DNA from 3 places in the Pseudomonas sp. LBUM1678 genome. Region 1 is predicted to be linked to each of the others. Evidence: predicted binding sites of a transcription regulator. Region 1 holds the regulator's gene; each other region holds the start of a gene.

Region 1 (6,781 bases):
AGGACGATCAGTGCCGCCGGGCCGTTGGCCAATGCGCCGAGGTGACCGCCTTCAAGGTAGTTGCCGCCAATGATGGCGACAAACGCCATGATGATCCCGATCAGGCTTAAAACATCCATCAGATACACGCCTCGACCAAGTGCCTGCCAATATCGTCCAGACCGTAGATCGCGTCGGCGAGGTCGGCTTTGACGATGGCCATCGGCATGCCGTAGATCACGCAGCTGGCTTCATCCTGAGCCCAGATCGCACTGCCGCCCTGCTTGAGCAGGCGCGCGCCTTCACGACCGTCGGCGCCCATGCCGGTCAGTACGACCGCCAGAACTTTGTCGCCGTAGGACTTGGCTGCCGAACCGAAGGTGATGTCCACGCACGGTTTGTAGTTCAGACGTTCGTCACCCGGCAGGATTTTCACCGCGCCACGGCCGTCGATCATCATTTGCTTGCCACCCGGCGCCAGCAGCGCCAGGCCCGGACGCAGGATGTCGCCATCCTCGGCTTCCTTGACGCTGATGCGGCAGAGCTTGTCCAGACGTTCGGCGAACGCCTTGGTGAAGGCGGCCGGCATGTGCTGGATCAACACGATCGGAGCCGGGAAGTTGGCCGGCAACTGGGTCAACACCCGCTGCAGGGCAACCGGACCGCCCGTGGACGTACCGATGGCCACCAGTTTGTAGGCTTTGCGTTTTGGCGCGGGCGACGACGGACCGGACGATGCAGGAGCGTGAGTACGCGCCGGAATCGGTGCCGCTGCCGGACGCGCAGGCGTGCTGCTGCCGTAACTGCTGACGCTCGAAGGCGCAGGCATCGGGGCTGGCGCGGCGACCGGGGCCGGTGCGCTGTAGGTGTTGGCGCGACGGTTACTGCGCGAGATGCTGAGAATCTTCTCGCACAGCAGTTGTTTGACCTTCTCCGGGTTGCGGGAGATGTCTTCGAAATTCTTCGGCAGGAAATCCACCGCTCCGGCGTCCAGCGCATCGAGGGTTACCCGGGCACCTTCATGGGTCAGCGAGGAGAACATCAATACCGGGGTCGGGCAGCGCTGCATGATATGCCGCACAGCCGTGATGCCATCCATCATCGGCATCTCGTAGTCCATGGTGATCACGTCTGGCTTGAGGGCCAGCGCCTGATCGATCGCCTCTTTTCCGTTGGTCGCCGTACCGACGACCTGGATATTCGGATCCGCTGAAAGAATTTCCGAGACGCGGCGGCGGAAAAACCCCGAATCGTCCACCACCAGGACTTTGACTGCCATAAACACTCCGTTAGACGGAGCGAGGCTCTGTCGCCCCGCTCCACCAGAATCAAATACGCCGTGCGGCGTAACGCTTGAGCATGCTCGGAACATCGAGAATCAGCGCAATGCGACCGTCACCGGTGATGGTGGCGCCCGACATGCCCGGGGTTCCCTGGAGCATTTTGCCCAATGGCTTGATGACCACTTCTTCCTGGCCCACCAGTTGATCGACGACGAAGCCGATCCGCTGAGTGCCCACCGAAAGGATCACCACATGGCCCTCGCGCTGCTCTTCGTGAGCGGCGGAGCTGACCAGCCAGCGCTTGAGGTAGAACAATGGCAGTGCCTTGTCCCGCACGATCACCACTTCCTGGCCGTCCACCACGTTGGTGCGCGACAGGTCGAGGTGGAAGATCTCGTTGACGTTCACCAGCGGGAACGCGAACGCCTGGTTGCCGAGCATGACCATCAGCGTCGGCATGATCGCCAGGGTCAACGGGACCTTGATGACGATCTTCGAGCCTTTGCCCTTGGTCGAGTAGATATTGATGGTGCCGTTGAGCTGGGCGATCTTGGTTTTCACCACGTCCATGCCCACGCCACGACCCGACACGTCGGAGATCTCGGTCTTGGTCGAGAAACCCGGGGCGAAGATCAGGTTGAAGCAATCGGACTCGCTGAGGCGGTCCGCTGCATCCTTGTCCATCAAGCCTTTCTTCACGGCAATGCCGCGCAGAACATCAGCGTCCATGCCTTTGCCGTCATCGGAGATGGACAGCAGGATGTGGTCGCCTTCCTGTTCGGCGGACAAAATCACTTTGCCGCTGCGTGGTTTGCCCATCGCTTCGCGTTCGGCCGGCTCTTCGATACCGTGGTCGACCGAGTTGCGCACCAAGTGGACCAGCGGGTCGGCCAGGGCCTCGACGAGGTTCTTGTCGAGGTCGGTTTCTTCGCCGACCAGCTCCAGGTTGATCTCTTTCTTGAGCTGGCGAGCCAGGTCGCGAACCAGACGCGGGAAGCGCCCGAAGACTTTCTTGATCGGTTGCATCCGGGTCTTCATGACCGCGGTTTGCAGATCAGCCGTGACCACATCGAGGTTCGACACGGCCTTGGACATGGCTTCGTCGCCGCTGTTGAGGCCCAGACGGACCAAGCGGTTACGCACCAGTACCAGTTCGCCGACCATGTTCATGATTTCGTCGAGACGCGCGGTATCAACCCGCACGGTGGTCTCGGCTTCACTGGCCGGTTTTTCCGGTGGCGGAGCAGACGGTGCGCGGGCCGGAGCCGGCGCTGCAGCGGCAGCTGGTTTCGGCGCTTCGGCTTTAGGCTCGGGTGCTTTGGCAACCGGTTTCGGCGCAGCCGCCTTGGCGGCTGGAGCAGCCACCGCAGTGCCTGTGCCGACTTCGGTGAACTTGCCTTTGCCATGCAATTCGTCGAGCAGCGATTCGAACTCGTGATCGGAGATCAGATCACCGCCGGCCGCTTTAGCGGTTGGCGTAGCCGGGGCCGGGACGGCGGCAATGGCCGACTCCAGCGCATCCACCGCAAAGTTGCCCTTGCCGTGCAGCTGATCGAGCAGTGCTTCGAATTCGTCGTCGGTGATGTCGGAGCTGTCGCCTGCCGCTTTCGGGGCAGCCGGTGGAGCGGGCGCTGCCACAGCGTCGACGGCGAACTGGCCTTTACCGTGCAGTTGATCGAGCAACGACTCGAACTCGGCATCGGTGATTTCGTCGCTGGCCGCCGAATCAGCGCCAGCCACTGGAGCAACGGCCGGTGCTTCGGCTTGAGCCTTGACGGCGTTCAGCGAGTCCAGCAATTGTTCGAATTCGTTATCGGTAATGTCGCCCGACTCTTCAGCGGCAGGTGCTTCGACCACTTCAGCAACCGGTGCGGCTTCATCAGCCGTTTGCGGCTCGGCCAGACGGGCCAGTGCCGCGAGCAATTCAGGCGTGGCAGCCGTGATCGGGCTGCGTTCGCGCACTTCGGTGAACATGCCGTTCACCGCGTCCAGCGCTTCGAGAACCACGTCCATCAGTTCCGAGTCGACGCGACGTTCACCCTTGCGCAGGATGTCGAAGACGTTCTCGGCGATGTGACAGCACTCCACCAACTCGTTGAGCTGGAGGAAGCCGGCGCCCCCTTTTACAGTGTGAAAACCGCGAAAAATTGCATTGAGCAAATCCGCATCATCCGGTCGGCTTTCAAGCTCGACCAGCTGTTCGGACAGTTGCTCTAGAATCTCGCCGGCCTCAACCAGGAAATCCTGAAGGATCTCTTCATCGGCGCCGAAGCTCATTAAGGGGGTGCTCCTGAGGTCTAAAAACCTAAAAAACCTAAAATGCTAAAACTCTAAAATCCTAGGCTGGATAACAAATCGTCCACATCGTCCTGACCGGACACAACGTCTTCTCTTTTATCGGCATGAATCTGCGGACCTTCACCCTGAGAGAGATGTTTTTGCGGATCTTTTTCAGCGAGCATCGCATCACGGTCATGTTCGATACCCGCAAAGCGGTCTACCTGACTGGCCATGAGTACAAGTTTGAGCAAGTTGCTTTCAACTTCGGTGACCAGTTGGGTCACGCGCTTGATCACCTGACCGGTGAGGTCCTGGTAATCCTGGGCCAGCAGAATGTCATTGAGGTTGCTCGACACCGTGCGATTGTCTTCGCTGCTGCGCGTCAGGAAACCGTCGACGCGCCGGGCCAGTTCACGGAACTCTTCAGCCCCGACTTCGCGGCGCATGAACCGACCCCAATCCGTGCTCAACGCCTGGGCTTCTTCGCTCAGGCTGTTGACCAGCGGCGTGGCGTTCTCCACCAGGTCCATGGTGCGGTTGGCGGCGGCCTCGGTCAGCTTGACCACATACCCCAGACGCTCGGTGGCGTCCGTGATCTGGGACACTTCCTCGGCTTGCGGCATGTTCGGGTCAATCTGGAAATTGACGATCGCGCTATGCAGCTCACGAGTGAGCTTGCCCACTTCCTGATACAGGCCGCGGTCACGGGTCTGATTGAGCTCATGGATAAGTTGCACAGCGTCGCCGAACCTGCCTTTTTCAAGGCTTTCGACCAGTTCGACCGCGTGTTTTTTCAGGGTCGATTCAAAATCGCCCAGTGAAGATTCTTTATGCTCCATAGCTCCCCCGTGGCGCAGTGGATCAACCGATGCGTTCGAAAATCTTCTCGATTTTTTCTTTCAACGCCTGGGCCGTGAAGGGTTTGACCACATAGCCGTTAACACCGGCCTGGGCCGCTTCTATGATCTGCTCGCGCTTGGCTTCGGCAGTCACCATCAACACCGGCAGATGCTTGAGTTTTTCATCGGCGCGCACATGGCGCAGCAGATCGATACCGGTCATGCCAGGCATGTTCCAGTCCGTTACCAGAAAGTCGATGCTCCCGCTGTTGAGAACCGGAATGGCGGTAGTGCCATCGTCGGCCTCGACCGTGTTGGTGAACCCAAGGTCACGCAACAGGTTTTTTATGATCCGCCGCATCGTTGAGAAGTCATCAACGATGAGGATTTTCATGTTCTTGTCCAATTCGACCTCCAAGCAGTCTTAAACGCGCCCAGCACCTGGACGCGCCATTTCAATCAATCCGGCAATGCATTCGATGACTGTCTGGAGCACAACAGATCGCGACCGGTGCAGTTCAACACCACACCGGCCTCGTTCGCAGTGTCCCCACACTGCCTTCAGCGCGCTCGCCACTCCCCCAAACGCCCCCGCAAACGGGCCGCGCACTGGCTGTGTAACTGGCTGACCCGCGATTCGCTGACACCCAGGACCTCACCGATTTCCTTGAGGTTCAGCTCTTCGTCGTAGTACAGCGCCAACACCAGTCGCTCACGCTCCGGCAAATTGGCAATCGCGTCCGCCAGCGCTGCCTGGAAGCGTTCATCTTCCAGATCGCGTGACGGCTCGAGATGAGCACTCGCGCCATCCTCGTGCAGCCCTTCGTGTTCGCCGTCCTGCAACAGATCGTCGAAACTGAATAACCGGCTGCCCAGGGTGTCGTTCAAAATCCCGTAATAATCGTCGAGACTCAATTGGAGTTCGGCCGCAACCTCATGATCTTTAGCGTCACGACCGGTTTTAGCTTCAATCGAGCGAATTGCGTCGCTGACCATACGGGTATTGCGGTGAACCGAACGTGGCGCCCAGTCCCCCTTGCGTACTTCATCGAGCATCGCGCCGCGGATTCGAATGCCCGCGTACGTCTCGAAACTCGCGCCTTTGCTGGCGTCATATTTGGTCGATACTTCAAGCAGGCCGATCATCCCGGCCTGGATCAGGTCTTCAACCTGAACACTGGCCGGCAGACGGGCCAGCAAGTGGTAAGCAATGCGTTTGACCAGTGGCGCGTAACGCTCGATCAGCTCGTACTGCGCGTCACGTGCCGACTTCTTGTAGAGGTTGTAGCCACTGGCTGTCATAGGACGGGTCCTGCGGTCTGTTGCACGAGGCGCTCGACGAAAAACTCCAGGTGCCCACGCGGGTTGGCAGGCAATGGCCAGGTGTCGACCTTCTGCGCGATCGCCTTGAACGCCAGGGCGCACTTGGAACGCGGGAACGCTTCGTAGACTGCACGCTGCTTCTGCACGGCCTTGCGCACGCTTTCGTCGTATGGCACCGCGCCGACGTATTGTAAGGCGACGTCGAGGAAGCGGTCCGTGACCTTGGTCAACTTGGCGAAAAGGTTGCGACCTTCCTGCGGGCTCTGGGCCATGTTGGCCAGGACGCGGAAGCGGTTCATGCCGTAATCGCGGTTCAGCAGTTTGATCAGCGCGTAGGCATCCGTGATCGAGGTCGGTTCGTCGCACACCACCAGCAAGACTTCTTGCGCTGCGCGAACGAAACTGACTACCGAGTCACCAATACCCGCAGCGGTGTCGATCACCAATACGTCAAGGTTGTCGCCGATATCGCTGAAAGCCTGGATCAGGCCGGCGTGTTGAGCCGGGCTCAGATGAACCATGCTCTGCGTGCCGGACGCGGCCGGGACGATGCGAATACCGCCGGGGCCCTGCAACAGAACGTCGCGCAGCTCACAGCGGCCTTCGATCACGTCGGCCAGGGTACGTTTGGGTGTCAGCCCCAACAGGACGTCGACGTTCGCCAGCCCCAGATCGGCGTCCAGCAGCATGACGCGCCGGCCGAGTTCAGCTAGAGCCAGGGACAAGTTCACTGACACGTTAGTCTTCCCGACGCCACCTTTGCCGCCGGTCACCGCGATCACCTGTACGGGATGCATGCTGCCCATGTTATTTCTTTACCTTGTCTTGCATAGACGGAGGCCACATTACTGGCTGCGCGTTCATAAACTGAACAATGCATGGCAGACCATCGATGTAGGTACAAAAACTGTTCATTAGTACCTCAGCCAACCTGCTTGGTCGGGCTGTGGTAAATATCAGCGAACATGTCAGCCATGGCTTCTTCGCTGGGTTCTTCTTGCATTTGCACGCTTACGGCACGACTGACCAACTGATGACGACGCGGCAGATGCAAATCATCCGGAATCCGCGGGCCAT
Region 2 (6,781 bases), 2.0 Mb from region 1:
CAATCCGGCCTGGGTCAGTCGCGCGGCGCCAACGATGTCGCCCGCGCCCTGACGGATCGCCACCAGGGTGCCGACCGCCGCAATCACGCCGATGCAGAAAATCGACACGAACGAATACGTCGCCGCGCCCAGACCACCACCGGCCAACGCTTCCGGACTCAGGCGCGCCATCATCAAGGTGTCGGTGAGGACCATCAGCATGTGCGCCAACTGCGAGGCAATCAACGGCCCCGCCAGCCGCAGGATGGCCCAGAGTTCGGTACGTGCTGGATGCTGCATGGTCATCACGCCTCGATTATCAAAGTCGACAGGAGAGAGCCGATTCTCGGCGCTCTGCGGGCTTTTCACAAAGGGATAAAAAGGATGGGTGGCATGAGTCAGACTCATGCTGACAAGTTTCTGCTAACGTGGCGTAACCGCGCTATTGGAGCTTTGCGAATGTCCCGTCGTCTTCCTCCCTTGTATGCCTTGCGCGCATTCGAAGCGGCGGCGCGGCATAGCTCGTTTACCCGCGCCGCTGAAGAGTTGTCGATCACCCAAAGTGCGGTCAGTCGACACATTCGTACGCTCGAAGAGCATTTTGCCTGCCGACTGTTTCATCGCAGCGGGCGCAACTTGCAACTGACCGAGTCGGCGCGGCTGATCCTGCCCGGCATTCGTGAAGGTTTTACCGCGCTAGAGCGCGCCTGCAATACCTTGCGCGCCGAGGATGACATCCTGCGCATGAAAGCCCCGTCGACGTTGACCATGCGCTGGCTGTTGGCGCGCCTCAGCCGCTTCCGCCACTTGCAACCGGGCAACGAAGTGCAATTGACCAGCGCCTGGATGGACATCGACACCGTGGACTTCAACCACGAACCCTTCGACTGTGCCGTCATCCTCAGCACCGGGAATTTCCCCCCGGACTGGGAGGCCACGCTGCTGTTTCCGGAAGAATTGATCCCGGTCGGTGCGCCAAACCTGATGGACGATCAACCGTGGGATGTCGCGCGTCTGGCCAGCACTGAACTGCTGCACCCCGCGCCGGACCGGCGTGACTGGCGCACGTGGCTGTTACGCATGGGCCTGGCCGATCAGGTGTCGCTCAAGGGCGGGCAGGTGTTCGACACGCTGGAGCTGGGCATGATTGCGGCTGCGCGGGGCTACGGCGTGTCCATGGGGGATTTGCTGATGGTGGCGGAGGATGTCGCTCAGGGTCGTCTGAGTTTGCCGTGGCCGACTGCCGTCGCCAGCGGTGAGAATTATTACCTCGTCTGGCCGAAAACCCGCCCTGGAGGTGAACGTTTGCGCCGGCTCAGCGATTTCCTGCAAGGCGAGGTCCGGGCCATGGAATTACCGGATGTCGAGCGCTTGAGCTGAATCGATAGAGCCTCTGCAATAGAGGCCTTGCGCCATATCCCGGCTAATTACTCAAGTATTCAGGTTTGCCGCCGAAAATCTGCAGGTGGGACCTTCGTGCTGGTTCCAGGTAATTCCCCTTATTAGAATTTTGCCGAGTGTGCGTTGTGATCAGGATGATCCGGTCACTCGGCCAGGAGCTGTCATGTCTCAACCTCGTGCCCGGATCGCCTCACAGCTTGGTCTTGCGCTTGCCGTGATACTGGCGATTGTCATCACTGGCAGTACCGTGTTCGCCTTGCGCTCGCTGGACACCGCCAACCTCGCCACCCGCGAAGAGCACCTGGCCAGTGAAGCCCGGTTGCTGGCCGATCAGTTGAGTACCTTTCACGGCACGTTGCGTGAGAGCACCCAGCGTCTGGCCGGCCTGTTCGAGAAGCGCTTCAGCGCGGGTCTGAGCGTGCACCCGGACGAGCCGGTGGCCGTGGCGGGCGCGCAGACGCCTGGATTGCACCTGGGCAGCGAAGTGCTGAACAACAACTTCAAGGAAGTGGACGAGTTCAAGCAAATGACCGCGGGCGTTGCGACGGTGTTCGTGCGCAGTGGCGAAGACTTCGTTCGGGTCAGTACCTCTTTGACCAAGCAGGACGGCAACCGGGCCATCGGCACCTTGCTGGATCACGCTAATCCGGCCTATGCGCGCTTGATGGCGGGGCAGAGCTACGTGGGTCGCGCCTTGCTCTTCGATCGCTCCTACATGACGCAGTACACGCCCGTGCGCGACAGCAGCGGTAAGGTGATTGCCGTGCTGTTCGTAGGATTCGATTACACCGACGCGCAGAACGCGCAGTTCGAAAATCTCAAACGCTTCCGTATCGGCCAGACTGGCTCCCTGGCGTTGCTCGACGAGCAGAAAAAGTGGCTGGTGCCGATTGCAGGCGTGCAAGCGCTGGATCAGGCAGTCCCGGCCATCGTCGATCTGGCGAAAACCCCGGGCAAGGGTGACTTCTGGAGCGACAAGTCCGAAGATTTCTACAGCGTGGCGGTGCCGTTCGAAGGCGGCCCATGGTCGGTGGTGGCGAGCATGCCAAAAGCCGAAATCAGCGCCGTGACCTGGAGTGTCGGCATTCAATTGGCGATCGGCAGTCTGCTGGCGATGTTGATCGCGGTCGGCTCGGCAGTCTGGCTGCTGCGCAGCAAACTCGCGCCGCTGGGTGACCTGGTGCGTCAGGCAGAAGCCTTGGGCGCCGGTGATTTGAGTGTGCGCCTGAGCGTGTCGAGCAATGACGAAATCGGTCAGTTGGCCCGTGCCTTCAACCAGATGAGCCAGGCCTTGTCGACCATGGTCGAGCACATCCGCAAGGCCTCGGGCGAGGTCAACAGCCGTGCCCAAGCGTTGTCCGGCCTGTCCGGTGGCGCTTATGAAGGGATGGAGCAGCAGTCGGGCGAAATCACCAGCATGGCCGGCGCCGTGGAAGAGTTCAGTGCGACTTCGCTGAACATCGCCGACAACATGGGCAACACCCAGCGTCTGGCGCAGGAAAACGCACAACAAACGCAGATCGGTCGTACGTCGATGGATGAAGCGTCTTCGTCTCTTGAGCAAATTGCTGGCGCGTTGAACAGTACTGCGACGGTGATCAACACCCTCGGACAGCGTTCCCAGGAAATCGGCGGCATCGTCGGGGTGATTACCTCGATCGCCGATCAGACCAACCTGCTGGCGCTGAACGCGGCCATCGAAGCGGCCCGTGCCGGTGAGCAGGGTCGTGGTTTTGCGGTGGTTGCCGACGAGGTTCGCAACCTGGCTTCGCGTACGCGTCAGGCCACGGATGAAATCTCCGGGATGATTCAAAGTATCCAGCAGGAAACCGGTAACGCGATCAGCACCATGGAACAAGGCAATGTGCTGATGCAGGAAGGCTTGTCGCGTAATGCCAATGTGGCCTCGGCCCTGGCGCGGATCGATGAGCAGAGCCGTTCGGCAGGCCAGCAATTTGCGGCGATCACCACCGCAACTCAGGAGCAGAGCAGCACCGCGACGTTGCTCAGCAGCAACCTGCAAAGCATTGCGCTGGCGAACAGTGAGCAGCGTGAAGTGGTGTCGAACCTGGCCGTGACCGCCAAAGAGCTGGAGAAGCTGGCGGCGGACTTGCGTCATGAGGTTGACCGGTTTCGTTGAGTCGCCTCTGCAATAGCCATCGCGGGCAAGCCACGCTCCCACAGGTTATGTGTCGTTCCACTCTCTCGTGAACGACACAAATCCTGTGGGAGCGTGGCTTGCCCGCGATGGGCTCACCTCAATACTCAAGCCGAGTGACTAATCGCACTTGGCGTTGCTCGACACTTCCTTGCTCGCCAGTTTCAACTGCTTGCCCAGCTCCGCCGCGTTGGTGCTGCTGTAAACCCGGCCGCCGGTGTTTTCAGCGATGCAACGTGACGGGCCACCGGCACCGATTTTCACCACGTTGACCCGCAGGCGCGGTTGTTCCCTGGCGATTTGGCGGGACACGGCGCAGACATCTTTCTGGCAACCATCCTCACCGTCGACGAACATCACGATCACCGCATCGTTATTGCGTCCGTCGACGGTGCTTGCCGCGTGAGCCAGGCTGTCGGCCAGCGGTGTGCCGTCGTTGGGCACCAGGCCTCGAATCCCGTTGATCAGCCGCTGACGGTCGCCAAACTTGAACACGCCCTGGTCCGGTGTGCTTTCGCAGCCGGCGAAGGTGATGAGGCGCGTGTCGATCTTCGGATCGAGCCCGTTGATCATGCCGGCCAGCGAGTCCTTGGCGACGTCCATGCGGCTGGGTTTGGCAAAAATCTGCGTGGTGCGGTTCACATCCAGGTATTTGTTGAGCTCATTGCCGAAGAACCAGTCCTCGTCGGCTTTCACGGACTTGATGTTCAAATCCATCGAACCCGAGGTGTCGAGCACCACCACGAATTGCGGGATCTCTGCGTTCGGCGCTTTTTTGCGGCAAGCGAAGTTGTCCAGCGTTGGTGCCGGTGGCGGGGCGACAACCACAGGTTTTGGTGGCGGAACGGGCTTGGGTACCGGCACCGGTTCTGGCACGGGTGCGGGTGCGGGTTCCGGCTCTGGAACCGGTTCCGGCTCCACGACAGGCTCGGGCACAGGTTCAACCGGTTTCTCGACCGGTGTCACCACGGGCGCTACAGGTGGGACCACGACGACGGGTTCGCGGTGCATAAACCACCAGTAAGCCCAGAGCGCCAGGAGCAGCAACAGCAGCGCCAGCAAGGCGGCCGCGATCCACCAGCCACGGCGCGACGGCGGCACGACCGGCACTATCGGAGCCACCGGCGGCACGATCGGTTTGGGCGGACGTTGGTTCCAGCGCACCACCAGCGGCTCGCCATTGAGGCTGTAGAGTTTGTCCAGCTCGGGCGTGCCGAGCAGGCTGCGCAGGTCATCCGCGACCGTGGGCTGACCGCGTTTTTGCAGTTCGTCCGCCAGCTGTCCAAGGGACGTCTGACGCACTTCATAGGTTTCCAGCAAGCGTCGTTGCGCGTCCTCGTTGAGGTCGGCATAGGGCGTGGGTTGGCCACCCAGTTCGGTCCACCATTCCAGCACGTCGCCGCTGCCCATTCGCGGGATGGCGAAGAGGCTGGCGACGGTCGGCGGAAAGTGTTTCTGGATGAGGGCGACTTTGGCTTGCAGCGCACTCATCCCCTCCGGTGTGGCTTGCGCATCCCTGATGACCCGCTGCATGACGACGATTCCTGAAAAGGGTGCAGGCCTCCATCGAGAGGCCTGCGGGGTGAAAAGTTACTCTTCGTAACCGAGGCTGAATTGCAGCTGATTCACTTTCTTCTGCAAGACCTTCAGTTGTTCTTGCTTGGCGGCCAGCGTCGCAGGTGAGGCCTTGGTAACGGGCGCCGCCTGCGAGGCCTTGAGCTGCTGCTCGAGCCCGGCGATCTGCTTTTGCACCTGGCTTTCATTACCATGCCGGGCCTTGAGCGAGGTCAGCAACTGGCCCAGCGACTGGTTCAGCGCCGCCTGGGATTTCTGCTGGCTGGCCAGGTCGGTCTTGGTGCTGAGCTGCTGGGCCTGAATGTTCTCGTACACCTGGCGGAACATCGCGTTTTCCTGCCGGGACGCGGTCAGGGCCATTTCCTTCTGCTTGACCTGATCGCTGTAACCACCAGAGTAGTCGCAGTTCATCTTGGTCAGCATGCTGCTGTCGCGATTGGTCGCGTCGCATTCGCCTGGCTTGGTCGCGCAACCGCTCAAGGCCAGGACGGCGGTGAGGACCGCCAGCTGTCGTAGAGTCATGTGCTTAGCCCAGAGTGATCGCGGAGCGCTGGTTGTACAGACCGTCGACTTCCTTTTGCAGGGCGGCGACTTTCTGGTTCATTTTCATAATGCTCACGTCCACCTGCTTGATCTCGGCGCTGGCGCCTTGCGCACGCTCGGCGTCGGCCACTTTGGTGTACTCGGTGACCTTGTTGCGCATGTTGCCGAGGTCTTTACGCAGGCGCGCGATGTTCGAATCGATCTCGGCGATTTGCACTTGGGCCTTGGCCTTGTCGACTTTCTTGTTGGCGATGTCCTTTTTGATCTGGGCGATTTGCGCCTGATCATCATTGATCACTTGCTGAGCGGTCGCGGTACGGGCGATCACGTTCTGGGTGTCTTGCTCGACGTCGCTGTTCATCTTCGCCAGGCGGGTGGTGGTGTCGGAGTATTCGCTGCGACGCTGATCCAGGTAGTAGTTCGCGCCCATGGCCACGCCACACGCGGTAATACCGGCGGCAATGGCGCAAACCGCCTTGTTGCTGCTGTTGGACAGTGCGCAACCAAGGATGCCGACACCGGCGCCAACCGCGCAGGCCTGATAACCGGACTTGCTGAAGAACTCTGCGTCATTGCCCTGGGTCAGGCGCGGGTCGGCACCCTCGCTGCCGCCGAGCATCGAGCTGCCGGTGTTGGCGCAACCGGTCAGCAGCAGGCTGCCAGTGAGGACGAAAGCGATCTGAAGCTTGAAGCGAGTCCAAAGGCTGCGCGACATGGTGAAACTCCTTGGTGACGGTGTTGACTGTTGTTATTGAGAGAGTTATTGAGTGACGGTTTTGCAACTGGTCAGCCAGGCGTCAGTGTCGATCTTCTGCTTTTGCAGGAAGGTCTTCTGATTGGCCCAGTGGGTGCGCAAATAGGGTTTGAGTTCTTGCAGCTGTTTGTTGCGGGTGATGATTTCTTCCATCACCGGGACCTGCGCTTCAAGCAGCGGCTGGCCGTACAAGGTCGCCGACTCCACCAGGCTGCTGGCGTAGTAACGGCTGAGTTTGTGCAGGCGATCCTTCTGCTCGTCGAGCTTGCCTTTGCGCATGTCGCAGCTGGCATCTTTGTCCGCGGATTCGCAGTTCAGCTTGTAGTTCTTTTGCAAGAAGTCCACGTACTGGCCGTCGTCGAGCATCTTGG
Region 3 (6,781 bases), 1.3 Mb from region 1:
ACGTCTGGCAATCCTCACGGCAAGCCCTGACCTCCCCGGCCGTCGCCCGAGCCAAATCAGAAATCCCCTGCACATTGCGATTGATCTCTTCCGTCACCGCCGACTGCTCTTCCGTGGCCGTCGCCACTTGATGATTCATGTCGCTGATGCGCTCGACCTGCCCGGTAATTGCCGTCAATGACGCTCCCGTGCGCTGGCTCGATTCGACACCCGTGCCCGTCGCCGCCTGCCCGGAATGCATGGATGAAACCGCATTCTCCGCGCCCTGCTTGAGGCTGCCGATCATCTGCTGAATCTCGTCGGTGGACGCTTGAGTCCGCCGCGCCAACGTCCGCACTTCATCCGCCACCACCGCAAACCCACGGCCCATGTCCCCGGCGCGGGCGGCTTCGATGGCGGCGTTAAGTGCCAGTAAATTGGTCTGCTCGGAGATCCCGCGAATCACCGCCAGCACCTGATCGATCGACGCAACCTGATTGGCCAGTTCGCCAACGGCACCCGCCGCGATACCGATTTCATCGGACATGCTTTCTATATGCCGGATCGACCCGTCCACAACCTCCCGCGCCTGCATGGCTTCATCGCGAGCATTCTGCGAAGCGACGGCGGCGTTACCCGCGTTCTGGGCGATTTCCTGCACCGTCAGACCCATCTCGTGGACAGCAGTGGCAACCATGTCGGTCATTTCCTGCTGACGACCAGAACGTTCGGCAGTGTTATCTACCACGCGCGCCACTTGGCCGACGGCGGTGCGCAGACGCTCGCTGGTGGTCAGCACTTCGCCGATCATTTCGCGCTGACTGTCGAGGAATCGATTGAAGCCGCGCGCCAAGTCACCGAGTTCATCGGCGCGGCTGGAATCTAACCGGTGGGTCAAATCTCCCCCACCGCTACCGATGGCTACCAGCGCAGCTGTTACCTGACGGATCGGCCGCACCAACCCACGGGCCAGCAATACCACCAGCAACAGACACACCAGCGCCACTGCCAGACCAATTGCGCTGCTCATCCACATGGCGCGACGAGCTTCGGCGTAGATCTGCGACTGTGGCACTTCGGCCACCAGGGTCCAGCCCAGGTCCCGCAATGGCAGGCTCAATGCCAGAAAATCTTCGCCGTCGCGGGTAAAACCACTGTTGGTGGCGGACGCTTTGGAAATAGAGAGCTGACCCATCACAGCTTGCGCCGCCGGGGCTCCGATTTGCTCGGCCAATGTGCGCTTGCCGCTGAATTGCGCCTCGGGGTGAACCTGGATCAAACCGTCGGAACGCACGAGATAGACCTTGCCGCGCTCACCGAAGTTGAAGTTGTGGATCAGCTCCGACAGCTCTTTCATGCTCAACCCCAGCCCTGCAACGCCCACGACTTTACCGGCCTGCTCGACCTTGAGGTCGATGAACAGCGCCAATTCTCCGGTCGCGGTGTCATTGTCGATATTGAGGGTGCGGGGCTGGTTGCTGTCGAGGAAGGCGTAGAACCAGGCGTCTTTGGGATTGGAGCGGCTGAGGGTCCGGTCCAGGCCTTTTTCAGTGAAATAGTGGTTTGAAACCGTGCCGACGATCAGCGCGGTGAAGGCTTTGTGTTCGGCGCGGATGCCTTCCAGATACTGCACAAACGCAGGGGTCTGGGCACTGTTTTCACCCCCGGCCAACCAGTCGCGCACCATGCTGTTGCTGGCGATGTCCTTGGCGGCGGTGAGGGGTTGGACGAGGATTCGTTCGATGTCGTTGCGCATCGCTTCGATGCTCGACGGCAGTGCCTGTTCGACCAGATAGCTCTGGGCGAGACGGTTGACCACGAGGGTATAAATGCCAACCACGATCAGGATGCTGACCAGCAGGGCGGTGCCCATACTGAGGATCAACTGCCATTGAATACTGCGTCGCCAGAACTGCATGGAGCACCCCCAAAGAATAAGAGGCTGAAACACTGCAACAGCCGTGCCGATTGTATACAACTAAACCGACAATCTATTCTTTGGTTGTGCGCAAATCCGATCAGGCCTGATTGATCGTCTTGGAGATCACTTCAACCGTGGCGCTGACTTGCTCTTGGTAACGGTCGAGTTCCTGCTGGTGCTGCTTTTGCATTTCGATCTGCTGGGAACACAGATTCATCGCGGCCAGCACCAGCAAGCGGTCACCGATCAGCGTCGGGTACTTCCTCTTGGTGTCGGCCAAGGCAGCTTTCAACATCATTGCGGCGTCCAGCAGGGTTTGCTCTTCCCCGGCCGGCGCCTTGATCGAATAGTCCTCCCCCAGGATCGAGACGACTTTTACCCCTGCGGCGCCGTGATTCATGCGCTGACCGGGCCGGCGCTGACGCGCTCAACCAGGGCCTGTATGCGAGCCGCGGTGGCGCCTTGTTTCTCTTCCTGTTCCATCAGGCTCAGTTGCAGGCTTTCGTTTTCATCCTTGGCCTGGGCCAGTTCTGCACTCAAGGTTTGGTTGGTGCCAAGCAGCGTCTGGTTCTGTTGCACCAGGTCGTTGACCAGCTGTTCCAATTGGCTAAGGGATGCTTCCAACATTTTGATTTTCCAAGCATTTTCAAGGGGCGCGTACGATAAAGAAAAGTCACCACGGATGCCAGGGTTATTCAGGCGCAAGGCCTTGATTTTCCTGGCGGGCGACCTTCCTCGTGAGCTTTAAAGACTGCGATTGGCAAATCTGGTTCCTTCACTTCGTCGCCGGGGCTGGTCTGCGACAAAAACGCACACGCACTCAAGACTTTAGTCGCATGACCGATAAGTCACTCATACGTCAGCTTCAGCGCCGCACGGGTGCGCTCACTTTGGTAAACAGCATGTCCCTTCGTAATATGAATATCGCACCGCGGGCGTTCCTCGGTTTCGCCCTGATTGGCGGCTTGATGCTGGTTTTGGGGGTGTTTGCCCTGAACCAGATGAGCAAGATCCGCGGTGCCGGTGAGAACATCGTCGAGAGCAGCGTGCCGAGCATCAAGGCGCTGGATGAGTTCACCCAGCTGACGCTGCGCCTTCGGGTCCTTTCCTATCGCCTGTTGACCAACCGCGAACCCGACGTGCAGCAAAAAACCATCGAACTGTTCGACCAGCGCAATCAGCAAATCCGTGCCGCTCAGACTGAGTATGAAAAATTCATCAGCAGCCCTGACGAGCGTGCGGCTTACGACCAGTACGTGCAGTTGCTTGGCCAGTATCATCAGCTTGAAGACCGGATGAAGAGTCTGTCGCGCAACAACCAGGTGGAAGAACTGCGCACCTTGCTCAACAGCGATCTGTTGACCAACTCTGAAGCCGTCAACGCCGTGCTCAACCGCCTGATGCTGATCAACAACCAACAAGCAGTCGACCTTAATCAGCAGGCAACTGATCAGTACTCCTCGGCATTCAACCTGGTCGTCACCCTGCTGGTGATCGCCTCCGGCCTGACCGTGCTGTTCGCCTGGCTGCTGACCAACAGCATCACCAAGCCGATCGCCAATGCCCTGACCGCTGCCGAAGAAATCGCCGAGGGCAACCTGACTCGCCCGATCACGGTTGATGGCGAAGACGAAGCCGGCCGCTTGCTGCTGGCCATGTCGAAGATGCAGGACAAGTTGCGCGACACCCTGCAACGAATTTCCGGTTCGGCCACGCAACTGGCGTCCGCTGCTGAAGAGTTGAACAGTGTCACCGACGAAAGCGCCCGTGGCCTGACCCAGCAGAACAACGAAATCGAACAGGCCGCCACTGCGGTCAATGAAATGACCAGCGCTGTGGAAGAAGTCGCACGCAACGCCGTGAGCACTTCCGAAGCCTCGAAGAACGCCACCACGTCGGCCGGTGACGGTCGTGACCTGGTGCAGGAAACCGTCAGCGCCATCGAACGCATGAGCGCCGATGTGCAGAGCACCGCGACTTTGATTGGTGATCTGGCCAATGAATCCCGTGACATCGGCAAGGTGCTGGACGTGATTCGCGGCCTGGCTGACCAGACCAACCTGCTGGCATTGAACGCAGCAATCGAAGCTGCGCGAGCCGGTGAAGCCGGGCGTGGTTTCGCGGTGGTGGCGGATGAGGTGCGTGCACTGGCGCATCGCACTCAGCAGTCGACCAGCGAAATCGAACGCATGATCGGCAGTATCCAGAGCGGTACCGAACACGCGGTGGATTCGATGCGCAACAGCACCGAACGCGCCGAATCGACCTTGAACATCGCGCGTGGCGCAGGTCTTTCGCTGGACACCATCAACAGCGCCATTGTCGAGATCAACGAGCGCAACCTGGTGATCGCCAGCGCGGCGGAAGAACAGGCGCAGGTCGCCCGTGAAGTGGATCGCAATCTGGTGAACATTCGTGATTTGTCGGTGCAATCGGCGACCGGGGCGAATCAGACGAGTGCGGCGAGTAATGAATTGTCGCGATTGGCGCTGGACCTGAACAACATGGTTGGGCGGTTTAGCCTCTGATCTGGATATGTGCCCGCCACAAGAGCCACCCCTCACCCCAGCCCTCTCCCCAAGGGGGAGAGGGGGAAAGGGAGCCGATCTTCATGCTGTTCAGAACCTGAGTTCGGCTCGATAGCTCAGGTCGCAGTATTTAGAACAAACACCTCGGTCAGTCCCCTCGCCCCTCTGGGGAGAGGGTTAGGGTGAGGGGCCGGTCGCAAGCCGAACAAAAAACCTGAACACCACACCGTCAAAACCTTTTTGACAGCATCACATTTCAACAGGTTAGAATCGCTGGCACGCAGACTGCATGGTCAGTTTGTGCCCGCCTTTCAGCTTTCTGGAGTATTGCCTTTGAATGCGACGACCATCAACAGCCTGTTCTTGATCGGCGCGTTGCTGGTAGGTGCGAGCATTCTGGTGAGCTCACTTTCCTCGCGCCTCGGCATTCCGATTCTGGTGATCATCCTGGCGGTGGGCATGTCGGCCGGCGTCGATGGCGCCGGCATTATTTTCGATAACTACCCAACAGCTTATCTGGTCGGCAACCTCGCGCTGGCAGTCATCCTGCTCGACGGCGGGTTGCGCACCCGGGTTTCCAGCTTCCGCGTGGCGTTATGGCCGGCGCTGTCGCTCGCGACGGTCGGGGTGTTGATCACTACCGGGCTGACCGGCATGGCAGCCGCGTGGCTATTCAACCTGAACCTGATTCAGGGACTGCTGATCGGCGCCATCGTCGGCTCGACCGACGCCGCTGCGGTGTTCTCGCTGCTGGGCGGTAAAGGCCTGAACGAACGGGTCACCGCCAGCCTCGAAATCGAATCCGGCAGCAACGACCCGATGGCGGTGTTTCTCACCGTGACCCTGATCGACATGCTCGCCAGCGGCCAGACCGGCCTGCACTGGAGCCTGCTTGCGCACTTCGTGCGTGAGTTCGGCATCGGTGCCGTCATCGGCCTCGGCGGTGGCTGGGTCATGCTGCAATTGGTCAATCGCATCAACCTGGCCAACGGTCTCTACCCGATTCTGGTGATTGCCGGCGGCCTGGCGGTCTTCGCCCTGACCAACGCCTTGCATGGCAGCGGTTTCCTGGCGGTCTACCTCTGCGGCCTGGTGATCGGCAATCGTCCGGTGCGCAGCCGCCACGGCATTTTGCACATGCTCGACGGCATGGCCTGGCTGGCGCAGATCGGCATGTTCCTGGTGCTGGGGCTGCTGGTGACGCCGCATGACCTGTTGCCTATCGCCCTGCCCGCTCTCGGCCTGGCGCTGTGGATGATTCTGTTTGCACGGCCGCTGTCGGTACTGGTCGGTCTGCTGCCGTTCAAAGCGTTCCATGGCCGAGAAAAGGCGTTTATCTCCTGGGTCGGATTACGCGGCGCGGTCCCGATCATTCTGGCGGTGTTCCCGCTGATGGCCGGCCTGCCGAATGCCCAGCTCTACTTCAACCTCGCCTTCTTTATCGTGCTGGTGTCGTTGCTGGTGCAGGGCACGAGCCTGCCGTGGGTGGCGAAGCTTTTGAAAGTCACCGTTCCGCCAGAGCCGGCGCCGATCTCTCGCGCGGCGCTGGAGGTGCATGTCACCAGCGAGTGGGAGCTGTTCGTTTATCGCCTCGGCGCCGAAAAATGGTGCATCGGTTCACCCCTTCGTGAGCTGAAAATGCCCGAAGGTACGCGTATCGCCGCACTGTTTCGTGGCCAGCAACTGCTCCATCCGTCGGGTAGTACGGTGCTCGAAGTCGATGATTTGCTGTGTGTTATCGGCCACGAACACAACCTTCCAGCCCTCGGAAAACTCTTCAGTCAGGCACCGCAACGCGGCCTCGATTTGCGCTTCTTCGGCGACTTCGTTCTCGAAGGAGACGCCCAGCTGGCTGCGGTTGCGGCGCTGTACGGGTTGAAGGTCGAAGGCATCGATCCGGACATGTCCCTGGGCCATTTCATTGCACACAAAGTCGGCGGTGCTCCAGTAGTCGGCGACCAGGTGGAGTGGAACAACACCATCTGGACCGTCGCGGTCATGGAGGGGAACAAGATCGGCAAAGTGGGCGTCAGATTCCCCGAAGGAAGTCGCCCGGGTCCCGGACTCTTCCTCTAAACTCCACACTTCGTCTCGTTTTCGATCGGTCTCTATGTCAACCCTGCGCACTTTTTTCATCATGGCCCTGTTGGGCTTGAGTCTTTCTGTCGGTACGTTGCAAGCGGCCGAACCGCCGACCAGCGAAGCCGTGCAGGCTAATCTGGACAAGATTGCCGAGCGCAAACTGCCGGAAGCGGATCAGAAGGCCCTGCAATCCGTCCTGCAAAGCACGCTGACCCAGCTCGGCAACCAGCGTGATTACGAACAAAAGCTGGTCGCACTCAAGCAGCAGTTG

Evidence for each region. Region 1 encodes FliA, which starts transcription of late flagellar genes. Its sites were predicted from a motif close to CTAAAGTTTNNNNNNNNNNNGCCGNTAA; they were not measured.
Region 2: a site for FliA is predicted at 1,410-1,437, ahead of ACA070_RS30170 (methyl-accepting chemotaxis protein). Genes of this name have one in related genera too.
Region 3: a site for FliA is predicted at 2,720-2,747, ahead of ACA070_RS02115 (methyl-accepting chemotaxis protein). Genes of this name have one in related genera too.

The regions. Positions count from the first base shown of each region.
Region 1 is NZ_CP166775.1:1,774,705-1,781,485, reverse strand. Features, by position in the region: gene ACA070_RS08015 (flagellar motor protein) at 1-119, opposite strand, end outside; gene ACA070_RS08010 (protein-glutamate methylesterase/protein-glutamine glutaminase) at 119-1,258, opposite strand; gene ACA070_RS08005 (chemotaxis protein CheA) at 1,308-3,539, opposite strand; gene ACA070_RS08000 (protein phosphatase CheZ) at 3,593-4,381, opposite strand; gene ACA070_RS07995 (chemotaxis response regulator CheY) at 4,404-4,775, opposite strand; gene fliA (RNA polymerase sigma factor FliA) at 4,943-5,683, opposite strand; gene fleN (flagellar synthesis regulator FleN) at 5,680-6,510, opposite strand; gene flhF (flagellar biosynthesis GTPase FlhF) at 6,627-6,781, opposite strand, start outside.
Region 2 is NZ_CP166775.1:6,604,760-6,611,540, reverse strand. Features, by position in the region: gene ACA070_RS30180 (NorM family multidrug efflux MATE transporter) at 1-279, opposite strand, end outside; gene ACA070_RS30175 (LysR substrate-binding domain-containing protein) at 439-1,359, shown strand; gene ACA070_RS30170 (methyl-accepting chemotaxis protein) at 1,544-3,520, shown strand; gene ACA070_RS30165 (vWA domain-containing protein) at 3,659-5,071, opposite strand; gene ACA070_RS30160 (hypothetical protein) at 5,129-5,635, opposite strand; gene ACA070_RS30155 (hypothetical protein) at 5,640-6,371, opposite strand; gene ACA070_RS30150 (SUMF1/EgtB/PvdO family nonheme iron enzyme) at 6,417-6,781, opposite strand, start outside.
Region 3 is NZ_CP166775.1:456,153-462,933, reverse strand. Features, by position in the region: gene ACA070_RS02135 (methyl-accepting chemotaxis protein) at 1-652, opposite strand, end outside; partial or broken gene ACA070_RS02130 (cache domain-containing protein) at 857-1,735, opposite strand; gene ACA070_RS02125 (cell division protein ZapA) at 1,998-2,300, opposite strand; gene ACA070_RS02120 (hypothetical protein) at 2,297-2,527, opposite strand; gene ACA070_RS02115 (methyl-accepting chemotaxis protein) at 2,803-4,428, shown strand; gene ACA070_RS02110 (potassium/proton antiporter) at 4,762-6,504, shown strand; gene mscK (mechanosensitive channel MscK) at 6,539-6,781, shown strand, end outside.